DNA from 2 places in the Psychrobacter sp. AOP3-A1-26 genome. Region 1 is predicted to be linked to the other one. Evidence: predicted binding sites of a transcription regulator. Region 1 holds the regulator's gene; the other holds the start of a gene.
The links. The regulator PhoB, encoded in region 1, activates phosphate uptake and scavenging genes when phosphate is short. The targets are predictions, from matches to a motif close to TGTCATNAANCTGTCATAA.

Region 1 (12,335 bases):
ACACTAATGGCTTTATAGATTTGATAAATAACCACCACAGCGATAAGAATATAAAAGCCCCAAGCCCCTGCTTCGCTCAGAAATCCCATGTTTTTTGTACGATAAACCAATACCCCCAACACGCCGGATAAAGGAATAATAAACAAGCAATATAACCATAAGTCTTTCCAAGTAGAGACCTCTAACGCGCCTGCTTTTCGGGCTTTTTGGTGGGTATCTTCTGTCGGGCCATCGGTGATTAAAAACCAATAGGCAACTCCATAAGCCGCCATCATTAAGCCAGATAGGGCGATAGCCCAGCGCCAACCATCGTCGCCGCCAAAGAACTGTAAGGCAACCGTGGGAATGGTAATCGCTGCCGCCGCTGAACCAAAGTTACCCCAACCTGCATAAAAGCCTTCGGCAAAACCAATGTCTTTGGGTTTGAACCACAATGCGGTCATATGAATGCCGACGACGAAACCTGCACCAACGATAGACATAAATAAACGCGCCACGAACAACTGCATGGCGGAATGACCAAAAGCAAAGAACCACGTCGGTATCGCCATGATTACCATGAGTATAGAAAAAACACGCCGAGGACCAAAGCGATCCAGCGCCATGCCAACCACCACGCGCCCTGGGATAGTCAAGGCGACGTTGGCAATGAGAAATAATTTGATATGTTCAGAAGTTAGGTAGCTTTCAGCCTCTAGCATTGACGTTGCTAGGGGCGCCATATTGAACCAGACATAAAAAGTCAGGAAAAAAGCAATCCACGTATAGTGAAGGGCTCTTATATCACGGCGTTCAACCTCAAGTAGCTCTTTTGCATGCATGGTAAGTATTCTCCACCGTAAAACGTAATCGTTTAGATGGAATCAATGTAGCAACCAATAAGGCAGGCAACCATTAGGCGAAAGCAGTATGAGTTCTACTTTTAGTACTACTTAATAGGCATTAAAGCGTTACTTTATAGGTTTATTTGTCAATCACCGTCAAAAACACAACGCAGTAGCCAAACACTCTAAAAAGTGTTAAGTTGTACAAATGATAATTATTATCATTAATGGTCGTCAATAAAACCATCATCCACAAACCTCATCAAATGAGTGAAGGAGTTACTATGAGTAACACATCAAATTCAACGACTAAAAACCCAGTCATCCCAAGCCACTGGAAAATAAAACGTTCCACCCATTTCTTTACCAAAGATAAAGTGCCCAAAGCCTTGTTGACCCATCACAATACAGCGGAAGGGGTTTACGGCCAAATTTGTGTCATGCAAGGCACGGTTACCTTTTATGGTTTTGCGGATGAAGCCGCGACTGAACCCGAAAAAACCGTGGTCATTGAAGCAGGACAATTTGCTGTCAGTCCACCTCAATATTGGCACCGTGTCGAATTAAGTGATGATGCGCAGTTCAATATTAACTTTTGGACAGAAGGTGATACCGGCAATAAATCGATGTTTAATAGCTCAAAAATCCACAGTAAACCTATCGAAAAACTATTCGATAAAACAGAAGATTCTTAATCTTGCTTAAGATGTAAGCTAGGATTGATGTATTGAACACCAGTTCAAATAGCGGCTTGGCCAATAATGAACGGTGGCGTTTATGATAAAAATGTAAAAAGTAAAAATAACTCTTAATATTCATTTAATATGAATGTTACTATGTTTCCAGTTTGATGCTAGATGTAAATATTCATCCGTAAATAGCATCAAGTGAGTTTGTTTATTCAATCAATAATAAGCGATAAAGTCTATTTATTTGGCACAGTATTACGTTTAATCCCAGCGGCAATACACGGTGCTTTTTTAAAGTTTTAAGACAGTGAATAGATCTATATCAACGGGCAGCGTTATGGTTGAATTTTAGAAGCATAATTGCATTTTTAAACATTCATTTTAAATACATCTTTAAGGTGTTCAATATATCTAGCCAATAGGAGCAAGATATGGGCGAGTATAAGAAGTATTGGTTCGGCTTACTTGCCGTCCTCATTATTACCTTTACCTTTCTAGGCTGGGGCGGTGTAGAAATCTATCGTACCGCGCCCCCTATACCTGATCAGTATATCGACACTACTGGAAAGGTTTTAATCACAGAAGAAGATATTTTGGACGGTCAGTCTGCGTGGCAGCGTACTGGCGGTCAACAGCTGGGTTCCGTACTGGGTCACGGTGCTTATCAAGCCCCTGACTGGACAGCGGACTGGCTGCACAGAGAGCTTGTGGCTTGGTTGGATATCAGAGCAGAAGAGCTATATGGTCGTGATTTTGCTACCGCAACCGACGATCAAAAAGCAGTGCTAAATGCGCAGTTGAAAAAAGAATATCGTGGTAGTAGCGTCAATGATAAAGACCAAGTGGTGTTATCTGATACTCGGATCGCCGCGATGAATGAGATTGCACCTTACTATATCGGCTTGTATGGTAATGAGCCGTCATTGCAAAAGTCGCGTGAAAACTTTGCGATGAAAAACAACACCTTGCCAAATCTTGAGGACAGACAAAAGCTAACTAACTTTTTCTTTTGGACCACTTGGATGGCGTCTACTAACCGTCCTGGTACTGATGCGACGTATACCAATAACTGGCCACACGAGCCATTAATTGACAACGTCCCGACATCAGAAAACATCATGTGGTCTATCGCTAGTGTGGTGTTCTTAATTGCAGGGGTAGGTTTCCTAATCTGGGGTTGGTCTTTCTTACGTAAAGAAGAAGAGGTGAAGCAAGTAACACCCGATGCGGATCCATTAACCAAAATAGCGTTAACACCCTCACAAAAAGCGTTGGCAAAATATGGGGTTTTAGTCGTCGCACTGTTCGTCTTTCAGGTGTTTATTGGTGGCTTTGTGGCGCATTATACCGTTGAAGGACAAGAGTTTTATGGTATTCCCGTTGCTGACTTCTTCCCTTATTCACTAGTACGTACGTGGCATATTCAGGCCGCATTATTTTGGATTGCCACCGCATTCTTAACGGCGGGGCTATTCTTGACCCCATTTATCAATGGCGGTAAAGACCCTAAATATCAAAAATTAGGCGTTGATATACTGTGGTTCGCGCTCATTATCGTGGTCGTTGGTTCGTTCGTTAGCCAATACTTTGCCATTGCTGGCATCATGCCAGCGAAATATAATTTCTGGTTTGGTCATCAAGGCTATGAATTTATTGACCTTGGTCGCTTCTGGCAGATTTTAAAATGGGTCGGTATTTTATTCTGGTTGGTATTAATGACCCGTGGTTGTTTACCAGCATTTAAACAAAAAGGTGGTGATAAAAACCTATTAGCGATATTCTTTGCTTCTGTGGTTTGCGTCGGTTTATTCTACGGTGCAGGCTTGTTCTATGGTGAGCGTACGCACTTAACCATCATGGAATACTGGCGCTGGTGGGTGGTACACTTATGGGTAGAGGGCTTCTTTGAAGTATTTGCTACTGTATCGCTTGCCTTTATTTTCTATAACTTAGGTTTGGTAAATAAAAAGATTGCTACTGGTTCCGCGATTGCTTCTGCGGCACTATTTATGCTCGGCGGTGTACCCGGTACTTTCCATCACCTGTATTACTCTGGTACCACCACGCCAGTGATGGCAATCGGTGCCTCATTCAGTGCGCTAGAAGTTGTACCATTAGTCGTATTGGGTTATGAAGGTTATGAGCATTGGTCTATGCAGCGTCAAGCGCCGTGGATGAACAAACTCAAATGGCCTATCATGTGTTTCGTTGCCGTTGCCTTCTGGAATATGTTGGGTGCAGGTGTACTCGGATTTATGATTAACCCGCCGGTGTCATTGTTCTATCTGCAAGGGTTGAATACCACGGCTGCTCACTCTCATGCTGCATTATTCGGAGTTTATGGATTCTTAGCGATTGGTTTTATCTTACTGGTCATGCGTTATATTCGTCCAGATTATATCTTTAATGAAAAACTCATTAAAACCGGATTTTGGGCGCTAAATATAGGCTTGGTATTGATGCTTGCGACCAGCTTATTACCGATTGGTATTTACCAAGCGTATGCGTCTATGACTGAAGGCCTATGGTACGCTCGTAGTGAAGGCTTCTTACAACAAGACTTCTTACAAACACTACGCTGGATTCGCACCTTTGCTGACGTTATCTTTATCGTTGGGGCTGTTTGTGTGGCGTTACAGGTGGTTAAGTTTGCTTTTGCCAAACCATCACATGCAAACTACAAGCCTGACAGTTCTGTAAATGACTAACCTATAAATGATTAGCTTGTGAATAGACCTCTTGCAAAAGTCATAGGTTTAGCTCGAAATTAATGATACCAGCAAACAGCTTCATTCTAAGATCATAGCGCTGACGACGGTTACGATATTTATGAGCCACGATTTTGAACAACTTGATTAAGCCTATTTTGTGCTCAACCACAATACGGAACTTTGCCAGATAGTGATTGGCCTGTTTGCATATCTCCAGTAACTGACCACCACGTGGCTTTTTAAAAGGGGTGAAGGTTTGCTTATGTAGCTTTGCTATACCCTGATAACCACTATCTGCTAGTAATTTAGCATTGTCAGGAAGCCAATCAGGACAAGTATCTTTATACAGCTTAAAATCGTGGATTGACCCTTTGCAGGTTTGCACATCAAGTATCAACCCTGTTTGCCAATGAACGATAACCTGCGCTTTCAAGGTGTGTTGTTTTTTCTTACCGCTATAGTAGTCGCTTTGGTTTTTTTTGGACGCTCAATTGGGGTTTCGGTCGCATCAACAATGACGACGCTCCAATTGATGTCATCATCGACGCGACTAGGGAGCTTTTTGGGCAATTCAAACTTGCCAGAGTCAATCAGTGTGTCTTCTACTTTACGGATGATACGGCTAGCAGAAGACTCATGAATACCAAAGTCCATACTGATATGATAAAGCGTGCGGTATTCACGCCAATAAGTCAGGGCTAGTAGTATCTGCTCCTTAAGACTGAGCAAGCTTGGTCTGCCTGATTTGGTTTTAGATGCTTCATGCTCTTGCATGGCCTCAAGCATGTCATAAAAGGTGGCTTTATGAATGCCTGTATAGCGTTTAAAACCTGCGTCACTTTGTTTGAGTAGCTTATCTATGTTTGGCATGGTTCCTAAAAAGTTATGAGTGTCTTCTTATTTTAATTCCCTTTGCTACTTTTGCAAGAGGTCTAATAACTAACAAGCTAGTGATTAAAGTATTCATTAATAAAATATCGTAAAAGTAAAAGTCCTGCTAAATGCAGGGCTTTTTATTGGGCAATCAATATTAGTCGATAGGGCGTGCTGAATATTTGATCATGGCACCGACAGCTAATTTTTAGGATTTTCGGCAGCATTGATGGTTTGTTGGACAATTTGTTTGATATGCATAAAATCTGCATGGCGGACGTCTTTGCCGCTGGTACAAAAAATAACCAGCTCAGCAATATTGCGCGCATGATCGCCCACACGCTCGAGGGCGCGCAATACCCATAATATATTAATCACCTTTGACACATGGCGATTGTCTTCCATAATATAAGTCATCAGTGAGCGCGTGGCGGACTGATATTCTTCATCGACTGCTGTATCGCTTTGCAACACCGAAAATGCTTGCTGCGTATTCATATAAGAAAATGCCTCAATAGCGTTAAGCAGCATTAAGCGCACCTGATTGGATAAATGCTGAACCTCCGAACAGCCTTTTGGTGAGACGCCATCTTCAAGCAATTGGCATGCCATGCGGGCTATTTTTTCAGCCTCATCGCCGACACGCTCAAAGTCGACGATACCTTTACTGAGCGCCATGACCAAGCGCAAATCGTTGGCGGTCGGCTGACGCTTAGCAACCAATAAAATAATTTGTTCATCAATTTTAATTTCTAACTGATTGATAAGATCATCATCAGCAATGACTTTTTTGGCCGTCACCTCATCGGCTGCTATCAAAGCACGGGTTGCGACCATGACTTGCTCTGCTGCCATGCGTCCCATTTGCATAAACAAATCAACAACCTCATGTAGCTCATTATCAAAACTCTTTGATAAATGCTTTTGCGTAATCAGCATCGTCGTTCCCTCAATGGTCTTGCTGTTAATGATAAAAAATATTAATAACTATCAATGACCACCAATAGCTATCAATGACTGTTCGTAATTATCAAGTCGTAATTATCGAGTCGTAGTTATCAAGCACGCCTATCACTCAACACTGCCTCAACCATAACGACCGGTAATATAATCTTCAGTCGCCTTTTGCGAGGGGTTGGTAAATATCTGATCGGTTTCACCCATCTCTACCATGTCACCCAAATACATATAAGCGGTATAGTCAGAGACGCGCGCCGCTTGCTGCATGTTGTGGGTTACGATAGCAATCGTATAGTCATTCTTTAAGTCGGTAATCAGATCTTCAATTGCTCCTGTAGAGAGCGGATCAAGCGCTGAGGTTGGCTCATCTAATAACAATACTTCAGGTTTTGTTGCCACCCCGCGAGCGATACACAGCCGTTGTTGTTGACCACCGGATAACGACAGTCCTGATGCACGAAGTTTGTCTTTTACTTCAGGCCATAACGCCGCCTTTTTGAGCGCCCATTCGACACGATTATCCATCTCAGCTTTGCTCAGCTTTTCGTATAGACGCACGCCAAACGCCACATTGTCATAGATGGACATCGGAAACGGTGTGGGTTTTTGAAAGACCATACCCACCCGCGCGCGCAGTAAATTAACGTCCATCTCCTTTGCCAAAATATTATTGCCATCAAGGGTTATTTGACCTTCAGCATGCATGCTCGGATACAAATCATACATACGGTTAAATGTACGCAATAGGGTTGACTTACCGCAGCCCGACGGACCGATAAAAGCGGTTACCTTTTTTTCTGGTATATCGATGTTGATGTTTTTTAGGGCTTTAAAATTACCATAATAAAAATTTAAATCTCGAATGGTTATTTTGGCAGCAGGCATATTCTGAGGGATATCTGCCACCGTTTGCTGGGTCAAAAAAGCACTGTCTGGCTGTTGTTGTTTATTATTAGCCATTGATTCATCAAATAAGCGGTGTTTAATGGTGTTTTTATGGGTTGGCTTAAGCGCTTTTCTCTTTAAAACATCCGTCATAATCATATCCAATTATTTTAAATCCAGTTAAGTTAATATGTGAGTTATCGTGCGGTTCAATGACATGATCTATCTGCCATAATCTTTACCACCGACAAAGCGCGCGATAATATTGACCAGTAATACGGTAGCGGTAATCAGTAAAGCTGCCGCCCAAGCCAGTGCATGCCAGTTGTCATAAGGGCTCATGGCAAACTGATAAATGGTATTTGGCAAGTTCGCCATTGGCCCGCTCATGTCGGTACTAAAGTATTGATTGTTTAATGCGGTAAATAGTAAGGGCGCGGTTTCGCCAGTAATACGGGCAAACGCTAGCAGTACACCTGTGGTCAGCCCTGCTTTGGCGGCTTTGAGCGTGACGGTAGTTATCAACTTCCATTTTGGCGTGCCGAGGGCATAGGCCGCTTCACGTAATGTATTAGGCACAAGATTGAGCATGTTCTCCGTGGTACGGACGACAATCGGAATGACAATCAAGGCTAGGGCGACTGCACCGGCCCAACCTGAGAAACTTTGACCTTTAACCATTAACGCATATACAAACAGACCAATAACGATGGATGGCGCAGACAGTAAAATGTCGTTTAAAAATCGGGTGACTTTGCCAAGTAAGCTGCCATGCGAAAACTCCGCTAAATAAATACCTGCCATCATTCCTATCGGTGTACCAATTGCCAATCCTGATAGTGCTAACATCGCTGAACCAATAATGGCGTTACGTAATCCACCATCACTCATGGGCGGCGGTGTATCGGCCATAAATACTGGCATCTCGATTAAACCTTGAAAACCTTCAATCAACAGCGTCATCAGAATCCAAACCAGCCAAAACAAACCAAAGGCAATCGCTGATATGGCAAAACCAAGTCCCAATCTATTGATAAGGCGACGCTTATGATACAGATGCTTGTTATAGCGGTCCTCAAAGCGTAAATCAGGCTGGCTAGTTGGGGCCGTATCAGTCGTGACAGTCGCTAAAGTCATCAGGCGTTTGTCCTTTTTTGGTCGAAGGGTTGGATCAAGTGGTTGGTCAAAATAATTACTTCATAACAGCGCGCTAACGCTACTTAATGACCGGCTTTTTGGTCAATACGCATGAGCATTAGCTTAGATATAGACAAAACAATAAAGGTAATCACAAACAAGATTAAGCCCAAATGTAGTAATGACGCTAAGTGCAATTCACTGGATGCTTCGGCAAATTCATTAGCGAGTGCCGAGGTAATCGTCACACCAGAGGTAAACAGACTTGGGCTGATATTAAAGGCGTTGCCAATCAAGAAAGTCACTGCCATCGTCTCGCCCAAAGCCCGTCCAAGACCCAAAATCACCCCGCCAACTACGCCAGCTTTGGTATAAGGCAGTATAATTTTGAACATCACTTCCCACGTCGTCGCACCCATGCCGTAGGCGGATTCTTTTAATAGATCGGGGACCACAGAAAATACATCACGCATCGTGGCGGCAATAAACGGAATGATCATAATCGCCAGCACCAACGAGGCGGTAAACATGCCAAGGCCCATTGGTGCGCCAGTAAATACCTTACCGATAATCGGCAGCGTACCGATGTTTTCAATGAGCCATGGCTGAATATGCTCGCTAAAATAAGGCGCAAACACAAACAATCCCCACATCCCATAAATGATAGACGGGATTCCTGCCAACAGCTCAATAGCAATTCCCAACGGCTTCTTTAAAAAGGTAGGGCATAGCTCAGTTAAAAAGATAGCGATACCGAAGCTGACTGGAACGGCAATACAGATAGCGATAAGGGAGGTGACCAGCGTCCCATAAATGGGTGCGAGTGCACCGTATTTATCATTGACCGTATCCCAGTTATTGCTAGTATAAAAGCCCAGTCCGAACTCAGTGATACTCGGCCAAGCGCCTACGATTAAGGAGAGCAAAATACCGCCAAGCGATAATAGAACCAAAATTGCAAATGCTTTAGTGGTGTTTACAAAGAGGACGTCGTAGCGTTTTTGTTTTGCCAATTGACGGGTTAGGTCTACCATAAAAGCCTCGATAATCTGATACGCTTGTTTTAGGACTGGGGGATAAATGAAATAATAACGGTCTTAATTATTCATCTAGTTTTGACGATAAATAGGCTGACCTTCGCTATCGACCACTTCGTTCCATTTTGCTTTAAATAAGGCTACGGCAGTATCAGGAAACGGTACATAATCAAGCGCCATTGCATCGTCGTCACCTTGGGCATAAGCCCAGTCAAAGAACTTTAATACGCCAGCGACTTGTTTGGCATCTTGCGGCTGCTTATGGACTAAGATAAAAGTAGCAGCGGCGATTGGCCATGCTTGTGCGGTTTCAGAGTTGGTGATGACTTTGTAAAACCCTTCTTGCTGTGACCAATCGATGTCGCCTGCGGCAGCAAAGGTTTTGGCAGAAGGCTGTACCACATTGCCAGCGGCGTTTTTCAGGGCGACGTGAGACATACCGTTTTGTGTCGCATAAGCATATTCAACATAGCCGATTGAATTTTTCATACGCGTGACGTAGCTCGATACACCCTCATTGCCTTTACCGCCTGCACCAGTTGCTGAGGTTGGCCATTTAACGGTCTTATCGACACCCACACTATCTTGCCAATCGTTTGATACCTTTGCCAAATAGTCAGTGAAGTTAAACGTCGTACCAGAACCGTCTGAGCGAAATACCGTGGTAATGGCCGCATCAGGAAGCGTTAAATCTGGGTTCATAGCAGCGATGGCAGGATCATTCCATTTGCTGATTTTGCCAAGATAGATCTCAGCGAGCATTTTGCCGTCGAGCTTTAACTGACCGGGCTTAATGCCGTCGATGTTAACGATAGGCACTACGCCACCAATCACAGTTGGGAATTGAATCAAACCAGCCTCATTTAACTCTTCTGGTGTCATTGGTGCATCAGACGCCCCAAAATCTACGGTTTTCGCAACGATTTGTTTGATACCGCCAGATGAGCCAATAGACTGATAATTCACTTGACCACCGGTGGCTTTATGGTAGGCATCTGACCACTTAGCATAGATAGGCTGCGGAAAAGAAGCACCAGCACCAGTAATATTCATGGATATGTTTTCAGCTGAGCTAGCATTAGCGTCGCTGCTAGTAGACGTGGTTGAAGGCGCTGCTGTGGCAGATTCGTTGGTTTTATCGCTCTTGTTGTTACTGGTCGTTTGATTACAAGCGGCTAATGCCAACGTGCTAGCGATTGCGACTGCTATGAATGAATAACGCATTATTTCTCCTAAAAAGTAATCACATTTAAGTATTGGGTATTTATAAATAACAATGTCGATGTTTCTGGATATGGTTTTACTAAAATATTTCGCTGCAATGATGCTTGGTGGTCAGTGAGCACATTGTGCCGAGCAAATATGACAGTTTGATGAAATAAGGTATTTTTATAAAAAAATTATAGCCATAGCGCGGTATCGTTTTTAAAACGACTCCACCATATTTAAAAAACTACCTATTAAAGGTAAAAGAGAAGTTATAGTTAGAGAGTTTAGTTAGAGCTCTTTAGGCAATAGGATTAATGTCATCAAACTGTCATAATTACCGTGTTTAATAAGTAGACGCTGGCAAGTGCTTAGTGCCTTTTTATTTCCTATTTCTTTGTATTTAAAACAACAAGGCTGGGGTATGCAGAATAAGCAGATTTTGATTGTTGAAGATGAGCCTGCGATTCGTGAAATGGTTATGATGACGCTAGAGATGGCAGGCTTTGCAGGTTTACAAGCGGCTGACATCAAAGAGGCGCATCAGCAAGTTGTTGATCACCGTCCTGCGCTGATTTTGCTAGATTGGATGTTACCAGGAGATAAAAGTGGCATTGATTTTTGCCGCATGCTAAAAAGTGATGAGATGCTTGCTGAGATACCGGTTATTATGCTGACGGCCAAAAGTGAAGAGGATAGTAAGGTTCACGGCCTTGATGCTGGCGCTGATGATTATATGACAAAACCTTTTTCAACCCGTGAATTAATTTCAAGAATCAAGGCGGTGTTACGCCGTAGTAGTGCGTTGAGTGCTGATAAACCTATCGAAATAGGCAAGCTTAGCTTAGACCCTAAAAGCCAGCGCGTTATAGCTAATGAAAAGGTCATTGATATCGGTCCAACAGAATATCGATTATTGGCGTTTTTGATGAGCCATCCTGAACGTGCCTATACGCGTGCACAACTGCTCGATCAGGTTTGGGGCGGTAACGTTTATATTGAAGATCGCACCATTGATGTGCATATCAGGCGTTTACGTAAGTTATTAAAACCTTATGACTGTCATACATTGATCCAAACCGTTCGCGGTACTGGTTATCGCTTGTCTAATCTAGCAGAGTAGTTTTAAGGGTATTTAAAAATTGGCATATAGTTGAAATACTTTAAAACCGCTACTATACCTGCAGTAAGTGATGTATCGATTTTTTTCACTGACTATATCAAGTGAAACGTAGCAGATAGCGATAAGGATAATAGATGGATATGATAACCCTTGGGGAAAATAACCAGCAAAGCAGCCAACAGCAATCTTCTCAGCAAAGTACTACCGATCAACTTAAGAAAATTAGAAGTGCCTTACGCGCCCTACGAGATGCGGTGATTTTGCTCAATGACGATGACGGTCTGGAATGGTGGAATCAGGCAGCAGAGGACCTATTATTATTACAGTCGTCACATCATGGCAAAAGCATTTTTGATTTTATTGATGTTCCTGAATTTAGACAATACTATGAGTCCAAGGTGACACCTAATGATGGTGTCCACCTAGTGTCGTGGCAAGATTCTAACCGTTATTTGAAGTGTGAGCTGACACCTTTTGGTGACGAAAAGCTACTGATTATTTATGACGTGACCCGCTTACAACATTTAGAGCAAATGCGCCGTGACTTTGTGGCAAATGTCTCTCATGAGCTACGAACGCCTTTGACCGTACTGATGGGCTATCTGGAAAACTTCTCAGATCAGCCAGATATGCCACCGCAGTGGCAACGCGGCTTTGAGCTCATGACTCAGCAGACGGCTCGCATGAATAGAGTGGTGAATGATTTATTGCTGCTGTCTCGTATCGAGATCGAAGAGACGCATGAGCTGCATTATATTGATATGACCAAGCTGCTGACTCACGTTTATGATGATGCGCAGGCTTATAATCAAGAATATGAACACAGCATTCATTTACAGATAGACACTTATGACGGTCTCTATGGTTCGGAGATGTATTTAAATAGTGCA
Region 2 (12,335 bases), on a different contig from region 1:
TAAGCAGTTGGTATTGAATGCTGATTTGCCCAACAGCTGCCAAGAGCATGCTTTTTATGTTGCTTATCCTGATGCCAAAGACTTTGCCGCTCGTGTCGTCGCTGCAAAATGGCAAGCGCTAGGCAACACGCTGAGCGGCGATGTGATTAGCCAAGAAACGCCTTATGCTGCACAAAAATCTCTCAAAGCCAAACGCGGATTGGTGGCACTACCTATGTCCCCCTTACCGATTGTCAGCTATCCCTCTTTGAATTTAACCCAGCAGATTCACGATATTAACCATTTTTCAAATAATGTGATGACTGAGCAAGTGGCGCTATCGATCGGGGCTTATAACCAAGCTAATAATCAATCCAATAGCAAACCTAATAATAAGGCCGTCGATAAAACCGTCAATAAAGGCATTGATAAAAACATTAAAAGTCAAAATAGCTTATACCAATTTGGCAAACCGACTACGACGGACTATCCTGCAGCATTACAGACTATCGACCAGTGGTGGCAGACCAATCTAAGTACACCGCCACCACATTTAACCAATGGCTCAGGGCTTTGTCGTGACTGTACAATAACGGCAGCCAATCTAAGCGAGCTATTAACCTACGCTTATAGCCATCCAAGCTTCGATGCTTATGTCGACTCATTAGGGGTCGCTGGCGTCAGTGGCACCATTGCTGCTCATAGCAAACGCTTGCCTGAATCAACAGCCATCGGCCGCGCGTGGATAAAAACGGGTACTTTAAACAATGTCACCTCGATGGCAGGCTATGTCAAAGGGCTATCAGGACAAGATTATGTCGTGGTTGGCCTTATCAATAGTGACCAAGCGCTAAATGCTTATACTGCCCGCCCCGTGTTGGACGCGATGCTTGATTGGACCGCGCAGCATTGATTTTTAACAAAAATACTTTTTATTGAATCATGGATAAAGTATTCACTTTAATATTCTATTTTTTACCTTTATAAAGGTTCGCTTATGGCACGCAAAACCACCAACCTTAGCAAGCGTAATACTCGTTCAAACCGTCATGGGCTGCCGCAGGGTCATGAGTCAGTGCAACCTAAACTGGCACTCTATGTTGGTTTTTTTGCGATTGGTTATATTCTTGCCAGCGTGATATTTATGATGATTCAAACCAAGCTGGCTTTAAACTCACAGCTGGTCACCGTCATATCTATTTTTATCGGTACTTATATCGCAGTCAATAAATTCATCAAACATCAGCAGCGCGCTTTGAATAAATCTGAAATCAATCGCTTGATGTTTGGCGGTGTCGCTATCGTCTGGCTACTGACGGTCATTTATTTCTTAGCGATATGGTTCTTTTTATTTGATGAAGTGAGCCGTGAGGTTTTATCTGAGATGGCCATGCAGCAGCCGCTGCCACTACTGTCATCACTGGTTATGATTTTGGTGTTGACCTTGGTCAGTACTCGTATCAGTCTTTGGGCGCTCAACCACCTACTTAATCCCAAACAAAAAGCAAAGTGAGTTAGTCCTATTAAGGCAAGCCTCTACAAAGTTTATCTCCTATTAATACCTAAAATCCGTTAGGCTGACTTTAATAAGTCATGTTTTAACCATTGGCGGCATGGCATTTTTAATAGGAGCAATCATCATGGATATGGTTTTTTTTGACAATATAGACAAGCTTGGACGCATCGTCTTAACGACTGTTATGGTTTACCTATCAGTCGTACTGGTGACTAAAGCCTCTGGTAAACGCTCAACGTCACAGCTCAATAATTTTGATTGGATCGTCACTGTGATGATCGGTTCATTGGGTGCCAGCACTATTTTACTCAAAGACATTCCTTTTATAGAAGGAATTTCATCGATTTTGGTGCTCTACTTATTACAATTTTTGGTCACTAAATATGCCTCTGTCTCACCGCAATTTAGCAGTTTTATTCTATCCGAACCGCGTATCGTCTTTTATCAAGGGCAGTTTTTACCAGATACGATGCGTGCCGAGCGGTTGACTCGTCAGGAGATAGAGTGCGCGATGCGCTCCGAAGGGGTGAATAGCTTCGATGATGTTGAAGCCATTGTTTTTGAGTCTGATGCCAAGCTCACCATCATTCCAAAGCCTAGCCCAACTGAGGCTAGCGATAATAACCAAAGCTCAGAAGATACCGTGTCACAAACCATAAGGCCTTTGATGTGAGCCTTTGATATGAAAATAAAGTGACGTCAATCCAAGATAAGCGGCAGCAGTATTAGTGTCATTAAGCGCAAATAAACAGGGTAGCCAATTTGTATCAGCTACCCTGCCACTTTATATAATAATGATTATTAAATAGTTATTTTACCTAATAGCTATTTGATACGTTGCCAAGTCTGCGAGCGACCGAATACAGGTGAGCCTACATAACCACGTAGGTCTAAGCTTTGACCATTGTCGCTTAGGGTCAATTTACCAGAATAAGTTTTTCCCGATTCAGGGTCGACCAACTTGCCATGGCTCCATTTGTTGTTACCATCAGCCTTTAAACCTGATAAAATCTGTAAGCCTTCGACAGGCTGGTCTTTTAGACTACCTGGACATTTGGTACAGACAGCTTTAGCCTTTTCCTTATTAAGCACTTTGATAATTTTGCCTGAAACTTTGCCACTTTTTTCAGTTAACTGAATGACGGCCTTTTTTTCGCCTGTTTTATCATCAATGGTTTGCCATTGTGTGCCATCTAAAGAGGCAGCAAAGACAGAAGTAGAAAGCAAAACACCTGCAGTGAGAGTAAGTGCTTTTGAGATAGTACGATTCATGAACGACTCCTTTCATTAAAAAATACTTCAAGTTAATTTTTTGATTTATCATAAGACACGATACGGTTGCCTGTAATTTTCTCTTAAAGTGTTGACTTCCTCCGACTGCTTTTAAGTCGACATTTTTTATAAAATTATAAAAAGTTATAAAACAAGAAACTAAAGAACAACTGTTTGTCAAATAGTAGTAAACCATAAAAACCCCTGACGTAAAAGGATTGTTTGTTACATTAACTTAAGCGTAGAATTCTTTTGTTACGCTTTATCAATGATTAAAGTGGTATATATTATGAAGGTAAGAATTTTGACCGTTGGCAATAAGATGCCCAGCTGGGTACAGACAGGGTTTGATGAATACTTTAAACGTATTCAGCCAATGCTGAGTACAGAAATCGTGGAGCTTGCCGCTGCAAAGCGGGCAAAAAACCCTTCTGATGCCAATTTAGCACAGTACCGTGAGCAAGAAGGGCAGGCGATATTGGCCGCACATAATGCCTCAGGTCGTGAGCAACTATGGGTACTCGATGTCAAAGGTAAAATGCTCTCGACAGAAGGGTTGGCACATAAGCTAGCAGATGGCATGCAACAAGGCGATGATATTACCCTAGTGATTGGCGGTGCTGATGGGGTTTCGCCCGAGGTATTGGCAAAGGCCGATGTGAAATGGTCATTATCAGCGCTGACCTTACCGCATCCGCTGGTACGTGTGGTATTAATGGAACAGCTATATCGAGCGATGAGTATCAATAACAACCACCCTTACCATCGCGGCAATTAAATTAAAAAAAAGCTCTTTTACATAGCGCACCTTATTAAACATCATAAACCTAAATAATATAGGGGCTGTATAGAATTCATCTATTAGGACTGCTGATCGCTAAAATAATTCCAGACTAGGCGTAAATCGAAGGTAATGTCGAGACCTTAGCTAGATTTACAACAACGTCTGGGGCGATTTTAGCATCAGTCCGAAGGAACAGGACTATTTTTTGCCACTTCATAGCCAAAACTATCGCGCTTAGAATAACTAAACTTACTATTTTTGGCGTCGAATTGCCTAAAAAATAGTCTCTGTCAGTTCCTTAGCTGAATTCTATACAGCCCCTAGTCGATCCAATTTAAAAACGATACAGTGCGACTGCTATCAATTTTTCGCAGCCTCTGTCACGCCTGCGAACAGCAAGCAAGAAAAAATTGATAGCAGTCGCACGTTAATATCAACGACTCTTTTTTATATAGACCCGACTATAGATGAAATGACGAATAACCAGATTGAGAAATAGATGGATTGAAAATTACGCGCGCGCCCTAATAAATGGCACATGAGATATCCTAAACCTGTGCTACCCGATGCCCAAAATACCAATCATCATCGCGATGACAAAAGCGATGATTTATCGCTGTCGTTATCGACGCCAATTACAGCGGCCGCTGCTTGGGCAGATGAACCTCAAATAGCCAGCGCTGCTAAACCGCCTAAACTACCGGCATTATTTATCTCGCATGGTGCCCCGACGTTGGCGATTGAACAATCTGCTACAACCAGCGCGCTGGCGCGTATCGGCCAAAACTTACCTAAGCCGCGTGCTATCATCATTATGTCAGCGCATTGGCAATCCGCCAAACTAGAAATCAGCAGTAATCCGCAGCCCAAGACGTGGCATGACTTTTCAGGCTTTGAGACAGAACTGTATGAGCTACAATATCCAGCAGCAGGTCAGCCAGCGCTTGCCGAAACACTGGCGCAGCAGCTCACTGCCCGCGGTATTAATTGTAGTTTGAATCCAATGCGTGCCAGTGATCATGGCGTCTGGGCGCCGCTTTTGCATCTTTATCCGCAGGCGGATATTCCTATCGTACAGATATCACTGCCTCAGCATTACGATAGTGCTGCCTGCTATCAATTGGGCGCGCAATTGGCGCAGCTGCGTCGTGAGCAAATACTCATCATTGGCTCGGGTAATATCACCCATAACTTACAAGCGCTACGCTGGCAAGCGGATAGTATCGACCAAACGGCAAAAGACTTTAAAGTCTGGTTACTACAGCAGCTAAAAACGGATATTCCCACTGCACTAGATTGGCAGCAATACCCCAACTATCAACACATCCATCCAAGTGATGAGCATTTGCTACCATTATTTTTTGCCTTAGGTGCTGGTCAACGCGTCTCTGTGGTGCATCAAAGCATGGCGCACCATAGCTTAGGCATGGATATCTACCGCTTTGATTGAAAACGTCTTATCAAAGCGATAAGCGCGTCTTGCAATTACTTCTCAAACGCCGCCTTAGTAAATAAACCCGCACGCTCCATCTCACCTGCCACACTGAATAAAGTCGTCTCATCATTCATGCGTCCAATCAGCTGCACCCCAATTGGTAGACCTTTTTTACTCATACCGACAGGCAACGACATAGCCGGTAATCCGGTCACATTACCCAATATGGTAAAGGCCATTTTGCCCAGCACTGGCGCACTCAGCTTCTCAATCATACCCGAGCTAAAGGCATACTTACCCATATCAACGCCTTTATTCAGCAAACCAGCGCTACGCATGAGCATCTCATCCATCTTACTTGGTGGTAGCACGCCGTGTTTAACAGCAGGCGTCGGTACGGTTGGAGATAGAATCATGTCGTAGGTTTCTAATAATAAACCAGTTTGATATTGGCTGTCATGCCAGCCGTGCTTGGCATGGGCCAAATCTACTGCTGATAGCGAACGTCCAAGCATCGCCATGTTATAAGTCTGCGGCTCTAGGTTTTGTATATGCTGCGCGCCATAACAGCGCTCGATATTATCGATGGTAAAGGCAGTGTGCGCGCAGACCACCACCAAAAAATCATGCCAAAACTGTTCGATATTGATATTAGGTTCCGCAGGCACCACTCGATGACCCATCGCTTCTAACTGCTTAGCAGTCTGTTCTAATACAGCAAGTACCTCTTTATCAACTACAGTGTTAGCAACTAACGGCTGTTGATGTAGCGCGATGGTTAATTGTTTTGGTGCACGCATAGCGGCTTGCAAAAATGTGCCATCGGGCGGTGCGATAACATAAGGCGCGCCGATTTCTACACCGCTGGTCGCATCCAGCATCGCGGCACTATCGCGCACGCTACGGGTAATTACATGATCCGCGACTGCTCCATCCCATCCTTCACCAAATGCTGGGCCCATTGGGTTACGCCCGCGACTGGGTTTGAGCCCAAACGCGCCGCACCATGCAGCAGGAAAGCGTATCGAGCCACCGCCATCCCCCGCGCCTGCCATCGGTACGATGCCACTTGATACTGCCGCTGCACTACCGCCAGACGACCCACCAGAGCTGTAGCCTTTCTTAAAGGGATTGTGCGTCACGCCATGTGCTTTAGGTTCGGTAGTGATAATCAAACCAAATTCTGGGGTATTGGTTTTACCAAAAGTATTGACGCCAGTAGCTTTCATACGTTTTACAATTTCGCTATCGCTTTCTGAGATGATATTGACGCTACGACTGCCCATGGTGATAGGCTCGCCCTCAAAATGAAACGATAAGTCTTTGAGGAGATAAGGCACCCCGTTAAATGCCCCTGCTGGTAAGCCTTTTTGTGCCGAAGCATAAGCACGCTCATCAAAACGGTGGATAATCGCATTCAATTTAGGATTGATTTTGTTGGCTTGATGGACAGCGGCGTCTAGCAATTCTTTGGCACTGACTTCCCCTGCATTGACCAGTGCAGCCAATGCTAAACCATCGTATTGGGTATATTCTTTGAACATAATTAACCTTCCTTGGATAGTGATTGAATTAAGGTTTGTTTTTAAACTTTATGCTTATTTATCTTATAATCAACCACCAGTTTAGTATAAAAAATCACTACTTATAGCTGATAAACAAACTCATTGGTCATTTGAACACCATAGTTAAAACACGCTAAATTCCTGCGGGTATGATGTATCAATATTACCTTTCATTGACACTAGAGCCTGTCCTCAACCCAAACCATAATATCTAAATGGGCTAAAAATGAGGGTACGCCCTAGCTCAACGATATTTTTCAAATAAAAAAGCGAGCCACTCTTGTGACTCGCTTTTTATGATTAATCAAACTGACCATCGTCTACATCAATAGCTCGCGCTTACCGCTTTTACCCATCGAGCTGACCAGTCCCGCCTCTTCCATTGAATCGACAATACGCGCCGCGCGATTATAACCAATGCTGAATTTACGCTGGATACTAGAAGCTGAAACTTTGCGCGTTTCCATGATAAAAGCCACTGCGTCATTATAAAGGTCATCATCCTCACCAGATGCATTGCCAGTGCTACCACCACCCGGACTAGATAATTCAAAGTTGCCAGCCATATTATCAATATAATCAGGTGCGCCGCGCTCACGCCATGCATCACAGACACGGTTGACTTCTTCGTCACTGACATAAGCACCATGCACACGATCTGGCTCAATTTGCCCTGGTCCTAAAAACAGCATATCACCATTGCCCAGCATATCTTCAGCGCCACCACTATCCAGAATCGTCCGTGAGTCGACTTTTGAGTTGACTCGCAATGCCGCCCGTACAGGAATATTGGCTTTAATTAGACCTGTAATGACATCGACTGACGGACGCTGGGTAGCAAGCATCAAGTGAATCCCTGCCGCCCGTGATTTTTGGGCCAAACGGGTAATAAGCTCTTCTGCTTGCTTACCAACCTGCATAATCATATCGGCAAACTCATCGGCGACAATCACAATCATCGGCAAGGTTTTTAGCTTCGGCGCTTGGCTCACACTGACGCTATCATTGGGTCGCCATAATGGATCGAGCATCGGGTTACCCGATTGCTCAGCAGCGATAACTTTTTTGTTAAATTCATTAAGCTTACGCACTTTGAGCAAACTCATCAGCTGATAGCGACGCTCCATTTCTGCCACACACCATGACAAGCTACTGGCCGCCTCGGTCATATCAGTGACTACAGGCGTCAGAAGATGTGGAATATCGTTATAGTTGGCAAGTTCGAGCTGCTTTGGATCAATCAAAATAAGACGCAGCTCATTTGGCGTATATTTAAGTAGCATCGATAGCAGCATAGAGTTGACCAACACCGATTTACCAGAGCCTGTGGTACCAGCGACCAGCATATGCGGGGCACGGGCAAGGTCAGTAATAATCGGATTACCGCCGATATCTTTACCCATCGCCATACTGATTTGTGCTTTGGGATCGCTGAATTTTTCGGTGTTTAGTAGCTCAATCAAGCGCACCATTTCGCGCTGCTTATTCGGCACTTCGATACCAATATAAGGCTTGCCTGGAATAACTTCGACCACACGCAAAGACGCCATCGACAGCGAGCGCGCCAAATCTCGTGAAATACCAGTTACCTTACTGGCTTTTACCCCAGCAGCAAGCTCCACTTCAAAACGGGTGACCACTGGGCCTGGAATGGCATTAGCCACAGAAGCCTTGACATTGAATTCTTGTAGCTTAATTTCTAGTAATTCGGACAGCTGCTCAAGCTCAGAAGCTGTATAGTTTGGCTTACGGTCAGGATCTGGTTTATCTAAAAGAGACAACTCTGGAATTGGGGTTAGGCTGCTACGATAAGCAGCCGTTTGCATCGAGCGTGATTTTTGACTGAACGCGGCATCATCACTAATATCAGGCATGACGGCTGCATCAATACGTTCAACACTGTCATCTTCTGGCATCATGTCAGTAATGTGATTACTGCTATCACCCTCTGGCACGGCAAAGCTTACCGTTGGTGTTGCCGCAGCCGGTGATTGGGTGCTGGCGGTAGGATTAGCGTTTGGCACGTTAGCCGTTGCCACTGTTGATGCTGCTTTTGACGTTGTTTTAGGCGCTACTTTAGGATTGGCAGGTGGTGTATTGGTTGGCGTCATATCCGCCACGTCTGTCACTGGTGCACTAACTTCTGCCGCTGGCGTAGCGACTTCTGCTACTGTCGGGGGCACCGATGTTTCAGGTGCAACTGCCGATGCAGCATGAGGCACTGGCTCAGCTTCATGATTAGACGGCTGAGCCAAAGATTGACTGGTTACGTCAGTAGAGGCGTCAGGAGAAAAATTAACAGACCAATTCGAAATATCCTCATTAGGCATAGCCGTTGTAGGCTCTACTGTCGGTTGCCCTACAGGCGGCTCAGCTATATGCTCTGTCTGAGGCACTGCTTCAGGTTTGGTAACCTCAAGTTGTTCCGCAGTTGATAACGAGCCAGAGCCAGCTGCATGCTCTGCCAGCCATGCATCTGCTAATGTATCAGTGTTCTGAATGGTGTCTTCGGACTCGGGTAGAGCAGATTCTGTACCCGCTCGATGAACCGTCTCGTTATTTGCTGATGTCTCGAGCGGTGGCTGGACGACTTCCTCTGTGTCATTCACCACTGTTTGAGCCACGGTTGTTTCTACCGGATTGGCTGACATAACTGGAGATACTGGGGTGGTTTCATCTAACGATTCGAGACCGGTATCATTGTTATCATTAGAAACAGGGTCAACAGCACTACTAGCGCTATAAGCCATTGGGTCGCTGGCTAATAAATCATCCACAGTATTGGCATCATTCCAAGCAAAACTCGGCTCAACTTTACGAACAGGAGTCATTGTAGGATTTGCAGACGTCGAGGTACTTGTCTGGCTAACCGTATTATTAGTCGTACCATTAGGCATCACAGCCGCTGTGTCTGCATACTCATAATGGCTCTGATTAGACATAGCGTTTTTATTGGACATGGCAGCCTGCGTGGCCGCTACCGACGCTTTTACACTATCAGCCAGTCCTGATGACGTCAAGAATTCTGACAGCACATTGCTGAACCGACCGCTATTCTCTGCTGCTAGGGCACTGTTAGCCTGATCATCTGATTGTAACTCTAGTGGCAACTGCTTGTGTTGTGGCATTTCTTGACTGGTTTTTTGATCTGCTATGTCGTTAGCATTTGGTTGTGTGGTGTTGCTTTTTTGAGTCGACTGCCCTTTATCCTGTGCTATACCTTTGTTTTTTATACCTGAGCCAAACCATGACAGCGCGGTAATTTTCTGATAAATCGCCAACCAATGAATATTAAAGGCAAAGGTAGCAGTAATAATGACAAACACTGTCAAGAACACCACACTCCCCCACTGCGATAGCAACTGTGCCAAACGCGCCTGCAGTTCAAGCCCAATGATACCGCCTGCGACACCTTCAAGCCCTGTCGTTACAGGATCGGCTACTTGCTGTACTAGAGCGACCAATTGCGCAAATAAAGCACTGGCACTTAATATTAAAAACACATAAGCGACCATCCGCATCAGCCAAAATGTTGGCTTATTGTCCCACCAAATAAGGATAGACTCATAAACCATAAACGCTAGCAGCCACCATGCTCCAAAACCAAAGAAGCTATAGAGCAAATCAGACAACCAAGCACCCGACGCGCCGCCCATATTATTAATCGTGGTCATATCACTACTGATGTGCGACCAGCTAGGATCATTACCGGTATAGGTTATCAAAATGACAAAAAGATAAACGGCCAGTACTAACCCAAGGAGGGTAAATATTCCCTTTTTTAAATACTCAATAAGCGGTGCTGATATCACGTAAAGTCTGCCTTGTTATTAATACTAATTGGTCGCCAACGCATGACTAAGCCTAATCATGCTGACATAAAGTGTTGATAAAGATAGAGAGTGCTGATATAAACGCACCTCGCGTAATATTTAATAAGGATACGTCTATAATGTATATAGTCTCTTTCGACAACGGTAAATAACCGTTATCGTTTAGCCCCTATCAAACTTGGCATAACTTCTTATAATAACAAATACATAGCCGCAGTGGCGACCGTCTTCTAAAGAAAGTGGGTAAGAAAGTAGGTCAATATGCTATTTAGACAAAAAACCATATTACACGCAAATCATAACGAACAGAATAAGGCTAACAATATTGCTTAAACCCTATAAAATACCAGCTGTTTCTAACCCTAATATTTCAAGGGAATATACTTTGATTCTAATGATACCGGTGTTTGTTTTAGCAAACTTGCACTTTGTACCACATACCCTTATGTTATTATCACACAGCAATTAGAAAAACCATATTATTAGGGCGTGTCCTCAATCTGAGCATGAAACTTTAAATGGGCTAAAAATGGCTAAATCTTTGATAAACTGCGTCAAATAGCTGGTTCATATCTCGATATTAACTGTACTATTTTCCTTGTTTATCTGCGATTTATCTCATTTTTATCACCATTTTCAAAGTGAGAATACGCCCTAGAAAATTTGAAAAATTAGCTTAAGAACTTATATTTTTAACACTTATATTTAGCAAGGAATACCTTATGGCAACTGATAATAACGCTCCACGTCACGAAAAACTCATTATCTTAGGCTCAGGCCCCGCGGGTTATGCGGCCGCCGTTTATGCGGCACGTGCCAACCTCAAGCCAGTTATGGTCACTGGTATGGAAGTAGGCGGGCAATTAACCACCACTACCGAAGTTGACAACTGGCCAGGTGATGCACATGATTTGACGGGTCCAGCATTGATGGATCGCATGAAAGCCCATGCCGAACGCTTCGGTACCGAATTGGTTTATGACCATATCAATGAAGTGAATCTAAATGAGCGCCCTTTTCAATTGACCGGTAATAACGGCAGTTATACTTGCGATGCTCTTATTATCTCAACGGGTGCATCAGCGCAGTATTTAGGGCTAGAATCCGAAACCAAATTCCGCGGCCTCGGCGTATCTGCTTGTGCTACGTGTGACGGTTTCTTTTATAAAGATCAAAAAGTCGCGGTGATTGGTGGCGGCAATACAGCCGTTGAAGAAGCTTTGTATCTATCAAATATCGCTTCTGAAGTGACCTTAGTACATCGCCGCGACAGCTTACGCTCTGAAAAAATCTTACAGGACAAGCTGTTTGAAAAGGTCAAAAACGGTAATATCAAAATCGAATGGAACCATCAGGTCAAAGAAGTGGTCGGTGATGATATGGGGGTCAATGGTGTGATCATCGAATCTATGATTGATGGCAGCACCAAACAATTAGATACGATGGGTATGTTTGTCGCTATTGGTCATAAGCCTAATACTGACTTGTTTAAAGGTCAGCTAGACATGAAAGACGGCTATATTGTCGTCAATAGTGGTCTAAATGGTAATGCTACCCAATCCAGTATCGAAGGGGTTTTTGCCGCTGGTGACGTCGCCGACCATGTTTACCGTCAAGCGATTACCTCTGCTGGCACGGGCTGTATGGCTGCGCTTGATGCTGAAAAGTATTTGGATGCAATGGGCGAAACAATCGCTCGTGACCATACTTATGCCTCGACATTGACTGAAGATAAAGAAGCTTAAATGAGCGACTTTACCAATGACAATAATATGAATATCCATACTACACATATAACGCCTGAGACTTTAAAAAGTCTTGGGCGTTATGACTTCCCTGACCCTATTTCTATCGACCCTGATGGCATTGGTGTGGTCGCTATGGGTGGTGACTTGGCACCCGACACGCTGATTTCTGCTTACGCACAAGGATTGTTTCCTTGGTTTAATGA

Region 2: the regulator PhoB is predicted to act here: its motif matches at 10,415-10,433, upstream of ACT3TU_RS06960 (DNA translocase FtsK).

Annotation. Positions count from the first base shown of each region.
Region 1 covers NZ_JBQSXN010000073.1:715-13,049, reverse strand. Annotated here, with positions in the region: gene ACT3TU_RS11095 (MFS transporter) at 1-821, opposite strand, end outside; gene ACT3TU_RS11090 (DUF1971 domain-containing protein) at 1,109-1,519, shown strand; gene ACT3TU_RS11085 (nitric-oxide reductase large subunit) at 1,945-4,221, shown strand; gene ACT3TU_RS11080 (transposase family protein) at 4,262-4,657, opposite strand; gene ACT3TU_RS11075 (transposase family protein) at 4,654-5,094, opposite strand; gene phoU (phosphate signaling complex protein PhoU) at 5,299-6,036, opposite strand; gene pstB (phosphate ABC transporter ATP-binding protein PstB) at 6,184-7,095, opposite strand; gene pstA (phosphate ABC transporter permease PstA) at 7,165-8,079, opposite strand; gene pstC (phosphate ABC transporter permease subunit PstC) at 8,163-9,113, opposite strand; gene pstS (phosphate ABC transporter substrate-binding protein PstS) at 9,189-10,340, opposite strand; gene phoB (phosphate regulon transcriptional regulator PhoB) at 10,747-11,445, shown strand; gene phoR (phosphate regulon sensor histidine kinase PhoR) at 11,580-12,335, shown strand, end outside.
Region 2 covers NZ_JBQSXN010000030.1:2,042-14,376, reverse strand. Annotated here, with positions in the region: gene ACT3TU_RS06995 (D-alanyl-D-alanine carboxypeptidase/D-alanyl-D-alanine-endopeptidase) at 1-892, shown strand, start outside; gene ACT3TU_RS06990 (ABZJ_00895 family protein) at 977-1,492, shown strand; gene ACT3TU_RS06985 (DUF421 domain-containing protein) at 1,620-2,168, shown strand; gene ACT3TU_RS06980 (DUF2147 domain-containing protein) at 2,321-2,767, opposite strand; gene rlmH (23S rRNA (pseudouridine(1915)-N(3))-methyltransferase RlmH) at 3,057-3,545, shown strand; gene ACT3TU_RS06970 (DODA-type extradiol aromatic ring-opening family dioxygenase) at 4,090-5,001, shown strand; gene ACT3TU_RS06965 (amidase) at 5,037-6,530, opposite strand; gene ACT3TU_RS06960 (DNA translocase FtsK) at 6,872-10,363, opposite strand; gene trxB (thioredoxin-disulfide reductase) at 11,107-12,129, shown strand; gene aat (leucyl/phenylalanyl-tRNA--protein transferase) at 12,130-12,335, shown strand, end outside.